Regions from separate parts of the Dyella sp. Tek66A03 genome, predicted to be linked through region 2. Evidence: riboswitches for the same ligand, from Rfam matches in the RefSeq annotation. Region 2 holds a riboswitch; the other holds the start of a gene.

What was found. Region 2 has a riboswitch for cobalamin ahead of ACT01B_RS19780 (ribonucleoside-diphosphate reductase subunit alpha). Riboswitches for the same ligand answer to the same signal wherever they lie in the genome.
Region 1: linked by a shared signal. The riboswitch ahead of btuB (TonB-dependent vitamin B12 receptor) and the one ahead of ACT01B_RS19780 (ribonucleoside-diphosphate reductase subunit alpha) in region 2 are both predicted to bind cobalamin.

What each region holds. Positions count from the first base shown of each region.
Region 1 covers NZ_CP199584.1:4,931,790-4,937,483, reverse strand. The annotation lists gene ACT01B_RS21870 (efflux RND transporter permease subunit) at 1-145, opposite strand, end outside; gene btuB (TonB-dependent vitamin B12 receptor) at 380-2,278, opposite strand; cobalamin riboswitch at 2,407-2,638, opposite strand; gene ACT01B_RS21860 (GntR family transcriptional regulator) at 2,674-3,426, opposite strand; gene zwf (glucose-6-phosphate dehydrogenase) at 3,645-5,111, shown strand; gene pgl (6-phosphogluconolactonase) at 5,247-5,694, shown strand, end outside.
Region 2 covers NZ_CP199584.1:4,440,249-4,445,942, reverse strand. The annotation lists gene ACT01B_RS19785 (ribonucleotide-diphosphate reductase subunit beta) at 1-834, opposite strand, end outside; gene ACT01B_RS19780 (ribonucleoside-diphosphate reductase subunit alpha) at 976-3,465, opposite strand; cobalamin riboswitch at 3,618-3,830, opposite strand; gene ACT01B_RS19775 (DJ-1/PfpI family protein) at 3,957-4,820, opposite strand; gene ACT01B_RS19770 (energy transducer TonB) at 4,830-5,681, opposite strand.

The DNA of each region.
Region 1 (5,694 bases), 490 kb from region 2:
TGTACACCACCATGCCGGGGAATTCGATCGAAGGCAGCGCCGCCACGCCCAGCAACAGGTAGGCCCACAGACCCGCCAGGGCGAGGCCAAGCGCCAGCAGCGAAGTGCCGATCGGGCGACGTATCAATGGCGCGAAAAGGTTCACGGGCATCCAGTCCGTTGACGATGGCGCGCCCCTGTCGCGCCGACCTGCGGGACGCGCTTGGCGATGGCGCGATCTCTGTCGCCTTTATGCACGCAATCGTGTGACGGCGAATGTGCCGTAAGGGATGGGAAAAGAAATCGTCATCCCAGCTTGACCAGCCCGTCGGCTGTCGAGAGCCGCTGGGATGACGGTCGTTCTAGTAGCGGACGCCCCGTGAGGCGCCTGCAAAGCAGATCAACGCGTCGACGGGCTATACCGCAACGTCAGGAACCACGTCCGGCCCGGCTGGTTGAAGTAATAAGCCGTCTCGTAATGGCGATCGAACACGTTGGCCAGCTTGGCCTCGATGCGCCAGTCGGGCAGGAACGTGTAGCTCGCGCGCAGGTCGGTGGTGCTGTAGCCGCCGAGGCGATGCTGGTTGGCCAGGTCGTCATAAGCCTTGCCCGAGGCAAAGAAGGTGGCGCCGATGCCGAACGCATCGAAACGGCGATCCACATCCACGCGCGCCGTCTGTTCCGGGCGGCGCGGCAGCAGGTTGCCGTCATACGGGCTCGCCGTGCTCTTGGGCTGTTGCAGGGTGAGGTAGCTCTGCACCTGCCAACCGTCGAGGTTCGCGCCCAGCTGGCCTTCGATGCCGCGGATGCGCGCCTGGCTGATGTTCTGCGGCACGAAGTTGCTGTCCAGTGCGATCAGGTCCGTGATGGTGGTCTGGTAGACGTTCACCGCCCAGTTCCAGACTTCCTGCTTCTGGCTCAGGCCCAGTTCGCCCGAGCGCGACTTTTCCGGCTTGAGGTTGGGATTGCCCAGGTTGTAGGGGTAGTAGATGTCGTTGAAAGTCGGTGCGTGGAAAGCCGTGCCATAGCTCGCCGACAAGCGCACGTCATGATCGAAGCTGTAGCCCCAGGCCACCGCACCGGTGTTGTGATTGCCGAACTGATTGTTGTGATCGTGGCGCGCCGACAACTGCACTTCGTTGCGGCCGAAGCTGCCCATGTACTGCGCATAGACGCCGGTGTCCTCGCGCCTGCTGTCGAGGTAGCCGGTGTCGCTCTCGATGTGCTCCTGCTGGTAGTCCACGCCGGCAGTCAGCAGCTGGTTGGTATCCAGCGTGATGTCGTTCTGCCACGACGCCTGGTTGCGGCGCGAGTCGGCATAGCCGCTGGGCGTGCGCGGAGAATACGTCTGCGTACCCGCGAAGATGTCGTTGTAAGTACCCTGGAAGAAGGTCGACGAATCATCCCTGCTCTGGCCGGCATTGAGCGTGACCTTCCACGCATCGAGCGGCGTGAAGCTCAGGCGCGCGCCGGACACGATCTGCTGGTTGACCGCCTGGTTGCCGCTGAAGGGGCTGCCGGCGTATTCGACAAAGCTCTTGCTACGCAGCCAGGTCGCCGAGAGTTCGGTGCCGTTGTCCCAGCGATAACCGCCGTTGGCCATGCCGTTCCAGTTACGGAAGGCATCGTCGCCCGGCTGGTCCACAAAGCAGCCGGCGCCTGCCTCGGCCGCGCCGGCGCGGCAGGCCGGGATGCCGCTGGTGTACTGGCCGCCGAGGCCTAAGTTGAACCAGGCGTGCGAGTCACCGCCGGAGAGGCCGGCATGGCCGTCCGTGTAGCTATGGCTGCCGGCCGACACGCTCAGCGACGGCGCGAGCTGGCCGTCCTTCTGGCCATGACGGGTGAAGATCTGGATCACGCCACCGATCGCATCGGCGCCGTACAGGCTCGAACGCGGACCGCGCACGATCTCGATACGCTCGATCTGGTCGACCGGAATCTGCTCGAACGCCGGCAAGCCGGCACCCACCGCGCCGATGCGCACGCCATCGATCAGCACCAGCACATGGGTGGAATTGGTGCCACGCAGGAACAGCGAACTCTGTTGGCCCAGGCCACCGGCCTGGCTGAAGGTCACACCGGGCAGGCCCACCAGCAAGTCATGCACCGAGGCCGGCTGCAGGCGCTCGATATCCGCCCGGGTGATCACGGTGACCGAGGACAGCGCCTCGTCCGTCGTAATCGACGTGCGCGTGGCCGTGACGATGACGGTGGACAGCGACTGAGGCGAGTTCGTATCGGCGGCCTGGGCGGCCATCGTGCTCGACAGCAGCGCAGCTGCCAGCAGGGTCTTCTTCATGGTGTTCCTAGCGGCCGCGCACCCGCGCGACACTGACGACGAAAGGTCGGGCAGCCACGCAGGGGAAAGCAGAACGGCGGACAGGCGAGACGCGCCATGACACGACGTCCGGCCTCGCCCACCGCGAGCCATCCGTTACGTGTCGGGCCGGTCTCCGGGCTCGCGAGTGGCATGCTATCGGTGCATGCACCTTCGGGCGCCTTCCCGTGCCAGAGCACAGTGGCGTGTCGCCTTCAGGTTCGTATCACTCGCTTACCGTTGCGGGGGCAGCGCCGGAATGGCTGCGTTGGCAGCGTGCACCGGCTTCCCGTTTCATCCCGCGAAAACGTGCCGCGGGACACCCGAACAAACGGAATTTTAGGGTCACGGCCCGCTTCCGGCAACCAAGGCCGCGATCAGTCCGTCTGCAGCTCGGCCACGAAGTCGTAGATATCGCCGCGGTACCACGAGGTGGTGAATTCCACCACGCGGCCGTCGTCGAGAAAGCTGCGTCGCTCGATGTTCAAGCCAGCGCTACCCACCGGCACGTGCAGCAGGCGGGCCTGCTGGGCGCCGAGCGAGACGGCGCGCAGCCGCTGCAGCGCGCGACGCGGGCGGCAACCCAGGGTTTCCAGCACCTGGTAGAGCGAGTCGTGCACCACCATCGGGTCGGGCAGGATACTGGCGGGCACCACGCTGCGTTCGATCGCCAGTGGTTCGTCCTTGGCATAGCGCACGCGGTGCAGGCGCGCGACCAGGACGCCGGGCGACAGGTTCAGCGCCATCGACTCTTCCGGCGTCACCTCGCCCACGCCCCGCTCGAAGAACTCCGAACGCGGATTGAGGCCGCGTGCACGCAAGTCTTCGGTAAAGCTGGTGAGCCGTGACATCGGCTTGATGATGCGTTCGGCCACGAAGGTGCCGGCGCCGTGGCGCTGGTTCAGCAGGCCCTCCTCGACCAGGCCGGCGATGGCCTTGCGGATCGTGACGCGCGACAGCTCCAGCAAGCGCGACAGGTCGCGTTCGCTGGGCAGGGCCTGGCCCGGTTCGATATCGCGGTGTTCCACCACGTTGCGGATCGCCCGGCGCAGGCGCAGGTAGGCGAGCGGCTGGCTGGTGGCCGGGTCTCGGCTCAGGCGGCGGTATTCATTGACTAGGGCGGTTTCCATGCGAGAACGATACCAATGACCATACCAGTCTGGCAATCGGGTGATTTGACGGGACTTTCCGGGGTTACCAATTTTCGACAAGAACCGTTACGCCAGGCGGGCTCACACGGCATCACGGAGAACTGGTGTTACCTGGTATGTCACTGGTACGATCCCGGGGCACCGCACGGGCCAAGCGCCCTGTGCCCGCTCCCCGCATCGCCTTTGAGGTGACTGAAGTGACTGCTTCTCCCCTGCCGGTCGAGCCGTTCGACCTGGTGATTTTTGGCGGAACCGGCGACCTCGCCGTACGCAAGCTGCTGCCCGCCCTGTACCACCGCTTCGTCGATGGCCAGATCCCCGCCTCCAGCCGCATCGTCGGCATTGCCCGCGAAGGCCTGGACGATGATGGCTACCGTGCTTCGCTGCGCAAGGCGCTGCTGGAAGGTGGTGGCGACGCGGCCAAGATCGACGCCTTCCTGACCCGGGTGGCCTACCGCTCGCTGGATGCGCGCAAGGACGACGGTTGGGATGCATTCGCCGCGCTGATCGGCGAGCAGCCCGAACACATCCGCGTGTTCTATCTCTCCACCTCGCCGGAATTGTTCGTCGATCTGTGCAACCGCCTCGGTTCCTATGGCCTCAACAAGGGTCGCGCCCGGGTGGTGATGGAAAAGCCGATCGGCCGCGACCTGGCCAGCGCCAACCAGATCAACGACGCCGTCGGTCGCGTGTTCGAGGAATCGCAGACCTTTCGCATCGATCATTACCTCGGCAAGGAAACGGTGCAGAACCTGCTCGCGTTGCGCTTTGGCAATGCGCTGTTCGAGCCGCTGTGGAATGCCGAGCACATCGACCACGTGCAGATTACCGTGGCCGAGACCTTGGGCGTCGGCCAGCGCAGCGCGTATTACGATCGCGCCGGTGCGCTGCGTGACATGGTGCAGAACCATATCCTGCAGCTGCTGTGCATGGTGGCGATGGAGCCGCCCTCCTCGCTGCAACCGGATGCGGTGCGCGACGAAAAGCTCAAGGTGCTGCGTTCGCTCAAGCCGATCGACGAGAGCAATGCCGCTCAGCTCACCGTACGCGGCCAATACCGCGCCGGTGCGGCGGAAGGCCAGAGCGTGCCGGGTTACCTCGACGAGCTCGCCAGTGGCAAATCCAATACCGAGACGTTCGTGGCGCTGAAGGCCGAGATCGCCAACTGGCGTTGGGCCGGCGTGCCGTTCTACCTGCGCACCGGCAAGCGCCTGCCCGAGCGTGTGTCGGAAATCGCGGTGGTGTTCAAGGCGGTGCCGCATTCCATCTTCGATCCGTCGGCCGGCGCGCTCGCGCAGAATCGCCTGGTGCTGCGCCTGCAGCCGGACGAAGACATCAAGCTATGGCTCACCATCAAGCACCCGGGGCCAGGTGGCTTGCGCCTGCGTCACGTGCCGCTGGACATGAGTTTTGCCGAAGCGTTCGGCGTGCAGCAGCCCGACGCGTATGAGCGCTTGTTGCTCGACGTGGTGCGCGGTAACCCCACCTTGTTCATGCGTCGCGACGAAGTGGAAGCGGCATGGCAGTGGGCCGATCCCATTCTTGCCGCGTGGGCGGACAGCGGCGAGACGCCACGTCCGTACCAATCCGGCACCTGGGGGCCCAGCGCCGCGGTGGCGCTGATCGAGCGCGATGGCCGCACCTGGAACGAGGAAAGTGAGTAAACCACTCACCGATAAAAGCCACCGTGACGCGAACGTGTTTCACCTGAGCGTCGCGGGGTCCTGCCTAGACTCTCCGCCATGCTTGAATTGCGGCGCAGGCGTGAGTTCACCGCGAAGCCCCCCCCGGTCTACGTCATGCCTCCCATGCTGAATGTCACCACGCATAGTTTCACCGACTGCCAGGCCCTGGCCGTTGCGCTGGCCGAACGCGTCGCCGAGCGTCTGCGCGAAGGTATCGCCGAGCGCGGTAGCGCCCTGCTCGCGGTATCCGGCGGCAGCACGCCTCGTCATTTCTTCGAGCGCCTGTCGCGCGAGTCGCTGGACTGGGCGAAGGTCCAGATCACCCTCGTCGACGAGCGCTGGGTGCCCGAGAGCGACGAACGCTCCAACGCGGGCATGCTGAAGGCGACGCTGCTGCAACATGCCGCCTCTGCCGCGCAGTTCGTTCCCTTGTATACCGATGCGCCCACGCCGGAAGCCGGCCTCGCCACAGTGCGTGCGCGGATGGCCAGCTTGTCGCTGCCGTTCGACGTGGTGGTGCTCGGCATGGGCAACGATGGGCACACCGCCTCGTTCTTTCCCG
Region 2 (5,694 bases):
TTCGAGGTATTGGCGCATGTCCTTTGCCGACAGGCCGGCCACGCCACCGGAAAGCACGTCCTCGGCAAACTGCGTCTCGCAGGCAATCGCCTCTTCCATCATTTCTTCGATCTGGATGCGCATCTCGTCATCGAACAGATCGGGCTCCTCCGATCGCACGGTGCGCACCACGTCGAACGCAAACGCCATGTGGCAACTCTCGTCACGGAACACCCAGTTGGTGCCGGATGCAAGCCCGTGCAGTAGGCCACGCGAACGCAGGAAGTACACGTAGGCGAACGCAGCGAAGAAGAACAGTCCTTCGATGCAGGCGGCGAAGCAGATCAGGTTGAGCAGGAACTGACGGCGGTGCTCGCGCGTTTCCAGTCGATGCAGATTCTGCACCGAATCAATCCACTTAAAGCAGAACTCACCCTTCTGGCGAATCGATGGAATGGTCTCGATCGCATGGAACGCTTTGTTGCGCTCGGTCGGATCGGGAATATAGGTATCGAGCAGGGTCAGGTAGAACTGTACATGCAGCGCTTCTTCATACAGCTGGCGCGACAGGTACATCCGCGCTTCCGGCGCATTGATGTGCTGGTACAGATTAAGCACCAGGTTGTTCGCCACGATGGTGTCGCCAGTGGCGAAGAACGCCACCAGACGATGGATCAGGTGACGATCCGCCTCCGACATCTTCGACTTCAGGTCGGTCACGTCGAGCGAGAAGTCCACTTCCTCCACCGTCCAGGTGTTCTTGATCGCGTTGCGATACATCTCGTAGAACTCGGGGTAGCGCATGGGGCGCAAGGTGAGTTCGAAACCGGGGTCGAGGATGTGCTGGGTGGACATCGGTGCCTCAAAGGTGGTTTGTTGCTCGCCAGTCAAGGCAAGTTATAAAGAGCCGTCATTCCAGCGAAAGCTGGAATCCAGCGCATTTATGGCCGAAGCGAAAGTCACTGGATCCCAGCTTTCGCTGGAATGACGAGAGGTTTACTGGCACGCCTCGCAGTACTCAGGATTTTCGAGCGAACAAAACACCGCCGCCGTCGCCTGTTCCTGTTCCACCACCGGCGCCACCTTCGCCGCCGGTACCGAAGACACCGTCGTCTTCGCAATCTTGGTCGCCGGACGCGAACGCAGGTAATACGTGGTCTTGATGCCCGACTTCCACGCATACATGTACATCGAGCTGAGCTGGCCGATGTTAGGGTTTTCCATGAACAGGTTCAGCGACTGGCTCTGGTCGATGTACGCGCCACGTGCCGCGCCCAGATCGATCAGCGCCTTCTGCGGCAGTTCCCATACGGTGCGGTAGATGCTGCGCAGGCGTTCCGGAATCGCCGTGATGCCCTGGATCGAACCCTCGGCCAGCTTGATCGCGTCGCGCACTTCGCTGGTCCACAGGCCAAGCGTCTTCAACTCTTCAACCAGGTAGCGGTTCACCACCAGGAAGTCACCGGACAGCGTCTCGCGTTTGAACAGGTTGCTCACCTGGGGCTCGATGCACTCGTAGCAGCCGGCAATCGACGCGATCGTGGCGGTGGGTGCAATCGCGATCAGCAGCGAGTTGCGCAGGCCCTTGGCCTTGATCGCTTCACGCAAGGCTTCCCAGCGGGCGTTGTCGTGCGGCTGTGCGTTGGTCCAGTAGTCGAACTGGAGTTCGCCGTTGGCGGCGCGGCTCTCGGCAAAGCCGGGATGCGCGCCTTGCTGTGCGGCCAATTCGTTGGACTGCGACAGGGCCTGGAAGTAGATCTCTTCGGCGATGCGCGTGGACAAGGCCAAGGCTTCGGCCGAGTCGAACGGCAGGCGCAGTTTGAAGAACACGTCCTGCATGCCCATCACGCCCAGACCCACCGGACGCCACTTGCTATTGGCGGTCTTGGCGGTGTCGATCGGGTAGAAGTTGAGATCGATCACGCGATCCAGCTGGCGCACCGCGGTGCGAACCGTAGAAGCGAGCTTGTCGAAATCGAATACGCCATCGACCACGTGGCGCGCCAGGTTCACCGAACCCAGGTTGCACACGGCGGTTTCCTCGGCCGAGGTCACTTCAAGGATCTCGGTGCAGAGGTTGGACAGGTGGATGACGTTCTCGGGGCGCGCCGTCTGGTTGCTGGTAGCGTTGCTGCGATCCTTGAAGGTGATCCAGCCGTTGCCGGTCTGAGCCAAGGTGCGCAGCATGCGTGCATACAGCTCGCGCGCCTTCACCTTTTTCGCGGCGAGCCCCTTCGCCTCGGCTTCGCGGTAAGCGTTCTCGAAGGTCTCGCCCCAGCTGTCGACAAAGTGCGGCACGATCTTGGGATCGAACAGCGACCAGTCGCCGTCGCTCTCCACGCGGCGCATGAATTCGTCGGGAATCCAATTGGCGAGGTTGAGGTTATGCGTGCGGCGGGCTTCGTCGCCGGTGTTGTCGCGCAGCTCGAGGAATTCCTCGACGTCGGCGTGCCACGGTTCCAGGTAGACGCAGGCGGCGCCCTTGCGTTTGCCACCCTGGTTGACGGCGGCCACCGAGGCATCCAGCGTCTTCAGCCAGGGCGTCAGGCCGTTGGAATGGCCATTGGTGCCCTTGATCAGCGAACCGCGCGAACGCACGCGCGAATAGGCGAGGCCGATGCCGCCAGCGAACTTGCTGAGCTTGGCCACGTCGGCATATTTGTCGTAGATCGATTCCAGCGAATCGGACGGCGAGTCGAGAAGGAAGCACGAGCTAAGCTGCTCATGGGCGGTGCCGGCATTGAACAGCGTGGGCGAGCTGGCGATGTATTCCAGCGACGACAACATGCGGTACAGCTCCAGCGTCTCGCCGATCTCGTTGCCGCCAAGCGAACAGGCGATGCGCATGAAGAAGTACTGCGGCGTTTCGATCACCTTGCGCAGCTGCGGATGACGCAACAGGTAGCGGTCGTACACCGTGCGCAGGCCGAAGTATTCGAAGCGACGCGAGGCGAGCGGATCGATCGCATCGTTGAGCTTGCGGGCATTGATGGCAACGAAATCGCGCAGGCGCGAATTCAGGATGCCCAGCTCGGCGCCGCGCGCGATCGACTGCGAGAAGCTCTGGATTTCCTGGCCGCTTACTTCCTTGTCGACGTAGGCGCTGAGCAGGCGCGCGGCCAGCTGGCCGTACTCGGGTTCTTCAGCGGTAAGTGCGGCGGCGGTGCGGATGGACAGTTCGTCCAGTTCGCGCGTGGAGGCACCGTCGTACAGGCCGCCAATGGTCTTGAGCGCCACGCGCAGCGGATCGACGCCATGCAGACCTTCGCCGCTGCGAGTGACCGCGCGCACGATCTTGTTGACGTCGACGATCTCCTGGCTGCCGTTGCGCTTGGTGACGCGCATCTGGCCAGGGTTATGTGGCGGGGTAAGCGCGAACGGCGTGTCCGCGCGGGGGGCATCTGCGACGGCGGTGTCGGCGGGGAAAGCGGCAGCGTCCGCGCGTTCGTCAGTACGCTCGCGCGAGGTGGTGTCGATAGGTTGCATGGCGTCGCTCCGGACATAGGTTCATCAACCGCCTGCTCCCGCGCGCAGGGCTGAAGCGATGATGGTTTCCACGGACGGTCGATCGGCCGAACTCGAAGGCCCGACGCCACGACGCGCCTCCCCGCGGAAGCCGTCACCACGCACCGCGGCGCTCAGGCCGCGATGTGTCGGCAGGTCTTCGGACTTGCGGACGTGGGTCTTTCGACCCTGCCTACTTGCTCCCGCTTCCCAGCCGCTGAGGGCCAGTGCGATGGGGGCTTTCGTTTCCGCTTACCGCTGCGGGGCAGTTCCGGATTTGCACCGGATTCCCTATTAAGCCAATCCGACCGTAGGTCTGAGAGAGGCACCGACCGACACAACATATCGGGCTAAACCTGGTCGGTCAACCCAACAAGTTGTGGATAGGTCGGTGGATAAGCGGGAAAACCCCAAGGGCTGGCGTGGCTTGTCAGCCGGCCAGGAAAATTTCTTATGCGGTCCCCTGGGGTGGTTCAGGGCAGGGTTTTGGGCAGCAAGGCGGCGAACTCCGCGGCAAAGCGATGCACGTCGCCGGGCCAACGGGCAGAGACGTAGTTGCCGTCGCGCACCACGAAGGCCGGCGTGGCATCCGAGTCGTTGTCGCGCAAGAGGCCGGAAGTCTTGCGGCGGTAGTGCGGCGCGTCGCGCGGCACGTCGAGGAAATCGTCCGGCCTGGCCAGTGCGCGCGTCACTTCTTGCTGCACCGACATATAGCCCGCCGGCTGACCGGGGCCATCGGGATAGGTGCGGTAATAGTCCGGGTCCCAGAAGCGAGTGATGCGGGTCAGCGACCACGCGGATTTTTCCAACGCCCAAGTCAGCGCGGTGGTGCGTCGCCCATGCAGCACGGAGCGACCATCTACACCGCGGCTGCGCGCAGCCAGCACCACGCCATGACAGATCGCGGCGACCGGTTTGTCGGCAGCGAAGAAGGTGGCGACCACGCTCTGGAGTTGGGTGCTTTCGAGATAGACGAGTACGCCGCGCGCGCAGTGACCACCGGGAAGCAGCAAACCATCGAAGCGAGCGGCCTCGATGTCATCCCAGCGCTGTGGCGCGTTGAATGCCTGGTCCTTCAGTAGCGCAGCGTAATCGCGGCGCGCAACCGCATTGGCACGCAATAGACGCCCAAACAAAATCAGCTTGCGCAGGCCCGGTATCCAGCCCCAGAGGTCGAGCCCTTCGCCACTGATCATGATCGGGTCCGCGCTCGCCGGCGTGCCATCCGGCGTGGCGAAAATCACCTGATGCCCTGCCCTGGTAAGTACGCGCCAGGGCACGGCGACTTCGCTGGGATCAAAGTCCTGGTGGGGTAGGGGGATGAGTATGTGTGCCATACGCCGATGTCAGCCCCCCTCGAGCGCCGAAACGAGCTGCATGCCGGTGTCGAGCTGCTGTAACGAGCCGTTGGAGATGGCGTCGGGGGATGCGGTGCTGACGGTGGCGCGGCTGCGCAACCACGGCGGTTGCCGCCGTGGACCGGGAACGTAGACATGCCACTTGCCGTAGTCATCAGGCAGCGGCCGGCTGCGATCCGCCATATCGAAAACCACCGGAATGCGCACATACCAGAACGGCGCGTCAGCAGTCTTGCCGCGGGTGGGTACGACGAATGTCCACTCCCGGATCGCCTTGGTTGAGGCTTCGGCAAAAATCCTGCGATAGCCATCCATTTCCGATTTGCTGGCGTAAGCCCCCAGGTTCACCTGCTCGGCAAAGACATCATGCGCCTTGCCGTTCCTGCCTATTTGGACCAGAACATAGACAGTGGCGGTCTCGTGCCCGTAGAACGCGTATTTCGGATAGAAAGGCATCACCGACGTATTGTTGTAGCGAATGTGCTTGCCATCGGCAGCTTGCACATCGCCAAACGTGGCGCCCGCGATGTTCACCGAATCGCGCTTGTCGTCGATGGGTCTAGCAACGATGCGCAAGGTCATCTTGCCGCTGCTTTCCTCCGGGTCGGGAGGTTGGAACTTCCATGCCGGTGCGTTCTTGTGGATGACCTCGGTGACCGAAGCAGGAAGCTTCTCCTGATGATCGACCGTATAGCTCCTCACGCTTCCATCGCCATTGAGCTCGAGCGTGCCGGTGACCAGCATGCTCGCCTCGGATGGAGGCCTGCCGTCGGCAGATATCGCACTGGTCGTGGCTATAGCCGACCAGATGCCCAGAATAATTGCAGGCGTTCGCCTCATCGATCCTCTCCCC